DNA from 4 places in the Mycolicibacterium fallax genome. Region 2 is predicted to be linked to each of the others. Evidence: predicted binding sites of a transcription regulator. Region 2 holds the regulator's gene; each other region holds the start of a gene.

Region 1 (2,201 bases), 1.6 Mb from region 2:
CGCGCGGATGTCGTCGATCGAAACCCGGGCGGCGCGGTACCGGCGCAGGCTCCCGACCGGCCCGTTGAGCGAGTTGCCCGAGGTGGGGCGCACGATGTCACCGACGATGCCGAGGGTGCCGCGTACGGTTTGCGCGGCCAGGTCGGCGGCGCCGCTGGACAGCTCCCAGACCGCCTTGCCCCAGTCCAGCGGGTTGAGGCTGATCCGGGACAGCGGGCCGGCGTCGGCGGGGGCGTCGGGTGAGTGGGCGTCTGGCAGCTGGGTGGCGAACGAGTCCAGCTCGCCGTCGTCGCTGAAGGCGGCCATCATCGCCGTCGCCGAGACCCCGTCGGCGATGCAGTGGTGCAGCTTGATGATCAGCGCCCAGCGCCCCTCGGCCAGCCCCTCGACCACCCAGCATTCCCACAGCGGGTAGTCGCGATCCAGGCGGCGCTCGATGATGTCGGAGACCAGGGCGAACAGTTCGGTGTCGGAGCCGGGGGCCGGCAGCGCGACGTGGCGCAGGTGGTGGCCGAGGTCCAGGTCGGGCACGTCGACCCAGTGCGGGGGCTCTAGGTCCAGCGGGTGGGTCCGCACCGCCTGGCGCAGCCGGGGCGCCCGGGCCAGCCGCTGGGCCAGGCTGTCGGCGAGTTCGTCGAAGCCCGGCGGCGGACCCTCCAGCACCGTGACGCTGCCGATGGCCAGGCTGATCCGCGGGTCGGAGTCCTCGACCTGCAGGAACCCGGCATCCAGAACCGAGAGCTGCTCCATATCTCCACTATGCCCGCTGTGAGGTGGGTCTCAGCAGTGCCGGAGGGCGGTGCCGACGGGGACCTCGGGCCCAAAGCCCGGCCCGACGGCGGGGCGGGCGGGTCGGCGGCCGCCGTGGCGCTTCGAACAAAGATTCGATAATCTGTTCGGGTGGGTTGGCACAACGGGCCGCCGAGCTGGGCCGAGATGGAACGGGTGCTGGGCGGCCGGCCGGCCGGCGGATCGCACCGGCGCGCGGGCCTGCCGCTGGATTCACCGGCCCGGCCGAAGCCGCGGGCCCCGGCGAGGGCCGGTGGCGGGGCAGCCGGTGCCGACGTGGCGTATGCCGAGCTGCACGCGCATTCGGCTTACAGCTTCCTCGACGGCGCAAGCACCCCCGAGGAGCTGGCCGCCGAGGCGGCCCGGCTGGGCCTGCGGGCGCTGGCGCTGACCGATCACGACGGGCTCTACGGCGTGGTGCGACTGGCCGAGGCCGCCCGCGAGCTGGAGCTGGCCACGGTGTTCGGCGCCGAGCTTTCCCTGGACCCGGGGCCGGGGGAGCGCACCGACCATCCCGACCCGCCCGGCCCGCACCTGCTGGTGCTGGCGCGCGGTCCCGAGGGCTACCGGCGACTGTCCCGGCAACTGGCCGCCGCGCACCTGTCGGGCGGCCGAAAAGGCAAGCCGCGGTACGACTTCGATGCACTGACCGAGGCCGCCGGCGGACACTGGCAGATCCTGACCGGCTGTCGCAAGGGCCATGTGCGCTCGGCGCTGACCGCAGCCGGGCCGGACGCCGCCGCGGCCGCGCTGGCCGACCTGGTGGACCGGTTCGGCGCCGACCGGGTCAGCGTCGAGCTGACCCACCACGGCCACCCGCTCGACGACGAGCGCAACGCCGCGCTGGCCGCGCTGGCCCCGCGGTTCGGGGTGGGGGTGGTGGCCACCACCGGGGCGCACTTCGCCACCCCGGACCGGGGCCGGCTGGCCGCGGCGATGGGAGCCATCCGGGCGCGGCAGTCGGTGGACGCCGCCGCGGGCTGGCTGGCCCCGCTCGGCGGGGCGCACCTGCGGTCCGGGGCGGAGATGGCGGCGATCTTCGCCCACCGGCCCGAGGTCGTCACCGCCGCCGCCGAACTCGGCGAGCAGTGCGCGTTCGGGCTGGCGCTCATCGCGCCCCGGCTGCCGCCGTTCGCGGTTCCCGACGGGCACACCGAGGACAGCTGGCTGGGTGAGCTGGTCCGGGTCGGCGCCGCCGACCGCTACGGGCCGCCGGCCACCGCCGAGCGGGCCTACCACCAGCTGGACCGCGAGCTGGGCATCATCGCCCAGCTGGGCTTCGCCGGGTACTTCCTGGTGGTGCATGACATCGTCGCGTTCTGCCGCGAGCAGGACATCCTGTGCCAGGGCCGCGGATCGGCGGCCAACTCCGCGGTCTGCTACGCGATCGGGGTCACCGCGGTGGACCCGAT
Region 2 (2,201 bases):
GCGCGGATTTCGACGACGAGACGCCGTCGGGCCGGCACGCCGCGGTGCGCTACGAGCCGGCCGAGGAACAGACCGAGTCGGTGGACTACGCCGAACCGCTGGTCCCGCCGCTGCCGGACTGGGGCGACAAGTACGGGCTGTTCAACGATTATCAGCCCGAGGCGCTGACCCGTCCGGTCGCACAGCCGGAGCCGGACCCGGAGCCGCACGGCGGCGAGGAGTCGGCCTACCCGGCGATCCACCTGCCGCTGGAGGATCCGCATGAGGCGCCCGCGGGCTTCTCGATCAAGGCCTGCATGCGCTCGGGCAGCTACCACGTGCCGGGCGGACTGTCCTACGACGAGACGATCGCCGACATCTGGTTCGCCGACGAGCAGCACGCTCAGGCCAACGGTTTCCACCGCGCCGATTAGCCGGCGCGGTGGAGGCCGGGCCTAGATCCGGCGGATGACCGTCACGACCTTGCCCAGGATCACCGCGTCGTTGCCGGGGATCGGGTCGAAGGCCGGGTTGTGCGGCATCAGCCAGACCTGGCCGCTGGTGCGTTTGAAGGTCTTGACGGTGGCTTCGCCGTCGAGCATCGCCGCCACGATGTCGCCGTTGTCGGCGACGTTCTGCTGACGCACCACCACCCAGTCGCCGTCGCAGATGGCCGCGTCGACCATCGATTCGCCGACCACCTTGAGCAGGAACAGCGATCCCTCGCCGACCAGCTCGCGGGGCAGCGGGAAGACCTCTTCGACGGCCTCCTCGGCGAGGATCGGCCCGCCGGCGGCGATCCGGCCCAGCACCGGAACGTAGGTGGGTTCCGGCAGCGCATCGGAGCCGGCGACCTCGGTCTGCGGCACGTACGGCGTGCCGTCGGCACTGCGCACATTGACCGCGCGGGGCCGGTTGGGGTCGCGGTGCAGATAGCCCTTGCGTTCCAGGGCGCGCAGCTGATGGGCGACCGACGAGGTGGAGGTCAGGCCGACCTCGTCGCCGATCTCCCGGATGCTCGGGGGATAGCCGCGGCCGGCCACCGAGGCGCGGATCACCTCGAGGATCCGGCGCTGACGCTCGGTCAGATTCGGATCGAGATCACCGGTGCGGGGTTCGCTGCTTTCGCCCATACCTGCGAATATAGTCCGCCCGACCTGGTTTATCAAACATCTGTTCGAGATTGCTTGCGGCCGTTGGTCGATACCCTACCCCGTATGGTATTCATAACGGGTCAGGAAACCGCGACGGAGGGGTGAGTGATGCTCGCGATCATCAAACGGATGTGGATTCCGCTGGTCGTGCTGATCGCCGTGGCGCTCGGTACCACCGGCGTGCTGCAACTGCGCGGCAAATTCGGATCCGACGAGATCTTCGCCGTCGGCAACAAGACTGTGGAGACCATCGTGCCGTTCAACCCCAAGGAAGTCACCTACGAGCTGTTTGGGCCGGCATCCGCGAGCGGCCGGGTCAGCTACCTTAACGCCGACGCCCAGCCCGAGGAGGCCGTTTTCAACGGCCTGCCCTGGACGCACAGTTTCTCCACCACCATCCCGGCGGTCGTCGCCAACCTGGTCGCCCAGGGTGATGTCGGGCAGTTGGGCTGCCGGATCACCGTCAACGGCACCGTCAAGGACGAGCAGACCGTCACCGGTCCTGCCGCGCAGGCCTTCTGCCTGGTGAAGGCGGCATGAGCGAGCACGGCGGTAACCCCCGCCCCGCATTCATGCGTTTTGTCCGCGCCTTCGCGGTGCCGATCATCCTGATCTGGGTTGGGATGACCGCGGCGCTGAATCTGCTGGTGCCGCAGATCGAACCGGTGGCCCGCGAGAACGCGGTGTCGATGTCGCCGGCCGACGCGCCGTCGGTGATCGCCGCCAAGCGAATCGGCGAGGTGTTCCAGGAGTCCGACTCCGACAGCATGGTGATGGTGGTGCTGGAGGGTGACGAACCCCTGGGCACCCAGGCGCACGAGTACTACGACGACCTGGTGGTCAAGCTCGAGGCGGACACCCAGCACGTCCAGCACGTGCAGAACCTGTGGGGTGACCTGATCACCGCCGCGGGCAACCAGAGCGCCGACGGCCTGGCCGCCTACGTGCAGATCAACGTCGCGGGCAACCAGGGCAGCACCGAGGGGATGGCCTCGGTGGAGGCGGTCCGCCACATCGTCGACGCGAACCCGCCGCCGGCCGGAATCCGGGCCTACGTCACCGGGCCCG
Region 3 (2,201 bases), 1.7 Mb from region 2:
TGTTGGGGTCGGCTGGCCGAAGGCGGTGGTGGGGGGCCGGATGAGGGTGACGTGGGGTAGGACGCCGCCGGAGGTGGGGCGCTGGTAGCCGTGTAGGTAGTGGCGGATGACGTGGCCGAGGGCGTCGGCGCGGCGTTGTGGTGCGGGGCGGGGGTCGGGGGTGCCGTCGGGTTGGGGGATGGGCCGGGTCAGCGGGTCGAGGGCGGTGATGAGTTCTTCGCCGGTCAGGACGTCGAGGTCGAGGGTGGCGGTGATGCGGCCTTCGTCGTTTTGGGTCAGGGTCATGTCGTTGAGGTCGGTGTTTTCGGCGGCGGGGATTGTGGGTGCGCCGGGTTGGCCGGGGCCGGGGGTTCGGGCGATGGCGATGTGGCGGGCTTTGTTGGCCACGGTGGCCGGGGTGGTTTGGGTGAGCAGTTGTTGTTCGATCCGGGCGCGGTCGTCGTCGGTGAGTTCGGTGCGGCGCTGGATGTGGGTCAGGCCTTTGCCGATGGCGTCGGTGAGTTCGATGCTGATGGCGCCGAGGCGTTGGAGCCGGGTGGTGGCGGGCAGTAGGACGGCGGCGCGTCCGACGCGGGTGTAGCGGTGGGCGGCGCCGGGGGTGAGGGCGAGGTTGGTGAGCAGGTCGGCGCCGTGGCGGGCGTGTTGGCGGGCGGGGACGCCGGCGCGTTCGCAGGCCGCGGTTGCTGTGGCGATCAGGTGGGTGGTCAGGTTGGTGAGGGTGACCGCGGATTTGAGCACGGTCAGCAGGTGGGTGTCGTCGAAGACGCGGTGTGGGGTGTGCAGCAGCTGGAACAGGGATCGGCCGCCGTCGTCGTCGTTCCCGGTGGCCGGGGTCGGGGCGAGCTGGTCGATCAGGGTGTCGATGAAGGCGTCGAGTCCGGCGATGACGGCGTCGAGGCCGCCGCCGGGGTGGGGGTTGGTCATGGCGGGTACCGGTACTTCCCAGCGGATGCATCCCGGGGCGGGGATGCGATCGAGGGTGGATACGTGAGTCGGCTCGGTGGGGGAGCCTGTCGGTGCTCGACCCGTGTCGGGTCGGGCGGTGGGGTACGCGGTGGCGAGGGTTTATTCGCCTATATGTTCGAGAGTACTCCGTCGACACAAGAGTGCAAGACCCTGATCGAATAAATGTTCGACAAGAATGCGGTGGTGGCGTCGGCGCACCGCGACGGGTGCCACGTCGTCGACTTGCCCGCCGGAAAGGACTCCTTCAGCTGCCAATATTCGACCATGGGTAAGCCGAATCATCCCAGTTCGGAGTCCCTTTCCTCGGTTGCGGCACGGGGCCTCCTGAAAGCCCGAGGCTGGACTGCAATCGCTCGAACCCCGCGTCTTGCGCGGGACCGGTGGACCGCAATCGTGGCAAGGGGAGGCCGCCATCGCCGACTGGTTGCGGAACCGCGAGGCGGGCCCATTGATGGAGTACGGGGCGAGGTGCCGCGGCCTCGCGGATCCACTGAGCGGCTCCGCTGAGGTTGGCGGCCCCCGCCCGGCCCGCCCGTCCTGGCGCCCCGGCCGGCGACAATTTGGCGACCGGGCGCTTCTCCCCTAGACTCAGGGGGTTGCCGTGGGCAGACCTCGGCCGGCGTCAGTCGGCCCCGCGTGCCTTTCGGTGACAAAGACCGCGCATGTCAGGTTACTCAGACTGCCCTTCGGGGCGGCCTTTTCTGCCATGCACACAAGAAACAGGGAGATCGAGTGATTCAGCAGGAATCGCGGTTGAAGGTCGCCGACAACACGGGCGCCAAGGAGATCTTGTGCATCCGCGTGCTCGGTGGCTCGAAGCGGCGCTACGCCGGCATCGGTGACATCATCGTGGCGACCGTCAAGGACGCCATCCCGGGCGGCAACGTCAAGCGCGGCGAGATCGTCAAGGCCGTCGTGGTGCGCACCCAGAAGGAACGTCGTCGGGCCGACGGCAGCTACATCAGCTTCGACGAGAACGCCGCCGTCATCATCAAGAACGACAACGATCCGCGCGGCACCCGCATCTTCGGCCCGGTGGGTCGCGAGCTGCGCGAGAAGCGCTTCATGAAGATCGTCTCGCTGGCTCCGGAGGTTTTGTAAATGAAGGTCCACAAGGGCGACACCGTTCTGGTTGTCTCCGGCAAGGACAAGGGCGCCAAGGGCAAGGTGCTGCGCGCCTTCCCGACCCGCAACCGGATCCTCGTTGAGGGCGTCAACCGGATCAAGAAGCACAC
Region 4 (2,201 bases), 1.7 Mb from region 2:
CAAAATTATTTCCCTCTTGCCGGACGTGATTGGCTGCTGGACGCGCACCGCCCCGGAGACCACCCGAATGTGCGGGAATCTCCGGGGCGGAACACGATTCGTTTACTTGCCGATGACAGCCAGCACGTCGCGCGCCGACAGGATCAGGTACTCCTGGCCGTTGTACTTGATCTCGGTGCCGCCGTACTTGCTGTAGATGACCACGTCGCCCTCCGACACGTCCAGCGGAATCCGCTCGTCGCCGTCTTCATTCCAGCGGCCGGGGCCAACTGCGACGACGGTGCCTTCCTGCGGCTTCTCCTTGGCGGTGTCGGGGATGACCAGACCGGACGCGGTCGTGGTCTCGGCCTCGTTGGCCTGCACGAGGATCTTGTCCTCAAGCGGCTTGATGTTCACGCTCGCCACGATGTGGAGCCCCTTCACTAATGAGGTTGTGGTCCGGGACCTGGCCCGGACCGTTGTTACCAGGTATCGGCAGATGGCCAAGCCCCTCGCATCGTCGTCGCGGGTGCCGACACAGGGGATATCCACCTGCCGCCTAGCACTCTATACATCCGAGTGCTAGCACTCAAGGGCAGGGCTGTGCGGAATCGGCGATGCTCGCTGTGGGCGAACGGCACCGGCCCATCCCGCCAAGGCGGCCGAAAATCTTATCGAACAATTATTCGATACGGGTGGATTTGCCCTGGCGAGTGTCGCAAACCGGGCGTAGATTAGACAGTATGTTCGAATCAACGGTGTACGACCCCGGGGAACTCACCGCCCTGGACGACGCCGCCCTGATCGACACCATCACCGACGCCACCCGCATCACCGCCGCGATAGAAGCCCGGCGCCTGGCCGCCCTGGCCGAATTCGCCCACCGCCGCTGCGACCAAGCCCTACACCCCTCCTGGGGCTGCGACGACTGGGACAACGCCGCCGCCGAAATCGCCGCCGCCCTGACCCTGCACCACGGCCGCGCAATGAACCTGATGGACACCGGCCTGGCCCTACGCGACCGACTCCCCGCCATCGGCGCCCTACTACTCGGCGGCCACATCACCGCGGCCACCGCCACCACCATCGCCCACCGCACCGCCCTGATCAACGACCCCACCGCCCTGACCCAGGTCGACACCGACCTCGCCGACGCCGCCACCAGTTGGGGCCCACTGTCGAACTACAAACTCGACCAGGCCATCGACACCATCGTCGACCGCCACGACCCCGACGCCGTCCGCCGCGCCCGCACCACCATCCGCAGCCGCGACATCACCATCGGCGACCCCCGCACCGACCGCGACGGCCTGACCGCCCTCTACGGCCGACTCGCCACCCCCGACGCCGCCCTGCTCGACGCCACCCTGACCGCCATGGCCAAAAGCGTCTGCGACGACGACCCCCGCACCCTGGCCCAACGCCGCGCCGACGCCCTCGGCGCCCTGGCCGCCCACACCGACCACCTCACCTGCGCCTGCGAGGACCCCGACTGCACCGCCAAAACCGGGCCCCACCCCGCCACCCACATCACCATCCACATCCTGGCCAACGCCGCCACCGCCACCCCCGCGGCACTGGCCCGAGCCGCCCGCACCTCCATCCACGGCACCGGCAAAAACCCCCGCACCACCCGCGGGAACAACAGCACCGAACTGCGCCCCGAGCCCGGCACCCCCGCACCCTCGGGCATCGTCCCGGGCCGCTCCGGAGCCACCATCCCCGCCCCACTGCTGGCCGACCTCATCGCCCACGGCGCCCGCATCCGCACCGTCACCACCCCCACCGGCCCCGCCGAACCCCGCTACCGGCCCTCCGCCCGACTCGACGAGTTCATCCGCTCCCGCGACATCACCTGCCGCCACCCCGGCTGCGACCGCCCCGCCACCGACTGCGACCTCGACCACATCATCGCCCGCAACAACGGCGGACCCACCCACCCCGCCAACCTCGGACCCCGCTGCCGACTGCACCACCTACTCAAAACCTTCTGGCCCGGCTGGACCGACACCATGACCCCCGACGGCACCCTCACCATCACCACCCCCACCGGCCACAGCTACACCCAAAAACCACTGAGCCACCTCCTGTTCCCCGACTGGAACACCACCACCGGGCCAGCCCCACCACCACGACCACCCACCCGAAAAACCCGCAGCCCCGGCGCCACCGTGATGATGCCCACCCGAAAACAACCCCGCAGCAAAACCCGCGCCCAACAC

The links. Region 2 encodes LexA, which represses DNA repair genes until DNA is damaged. Its sites were predicted from a motif close to CGAACANNTGTTCG; they were not measured.
Region 1: a site for LexA is predicted at 886-899, ahead of G6N10_RS09860 (error-prone DNA polymerase). Genes of this name have one in related genera too.
Region 3: a site for LexA is predicted at 1,122-1,135, ahead of G6N10_RS10430 (DUF222 domain-containing protein). Genes of this name have one in related genera too.
Region 4: a site for LexA is predicted at 655-668, ahead of G6N10_RS10045 (HNH endonuclease signature motif containing protein). Genes of this name have one in related genera too.

What each region holds. Positions count from the first base shown of each region.
Region 1 covers NZ_AP022603.1:2,086,044-2,088,244, reverse strand. The annotation lists gene G6N10_RS09865 (WS/DGAT/MGAT family O-acyltransferase) at 1-750, opposite strand, end outside; gene G6N10_RS09860 (error-prone DNA polymerase) at 901-2,201, shown strand, end outside.
Region 2 covers NZ_AP022603.1:467,546-469,746, forward strand. The annotation lists gene G6N10_RS02215 (LGFP repeat-containing protein) at 1-413, shown strand, start outside; gene lexA (transcriptional repressor LexA) at 435-1,112, opposite strand; gene G6N10_RS02225 (MmpS family transport accessory protein) at 1,242-1,673, shown strand; gene G6N10_RS02230 (MMPL/RND family transporter) at 1,670-2,201, shown strand, end outside.
Region 3 covers NZ_AP022603.1:2,198,021-2,200,221, reverse strand. The annotation lists gene G6N10_RS10430 (DUF222 domain-containing protein) at 1-924, opposite strand, end outside; gene rplN (50S ribosomal protein L14) at 1,699-2,067, shown strand; gene rplX (50S ribosomal protein L24) at 2,068-2,201, shown strand, end outside.
Region 4 covers NZ_AP022603.1:2,125,870-2,128,070, forward strand. The annotation lists gene groL (chaperonin GroEL) at 1-3, opposite strand, end outside; gene groES (co-chaperone GroES) at 103-405, opposite strand; gene G6N10_RS10045 (HNH endonuclease signature motif containing protein) at 723-2,201, shown strand, end outside.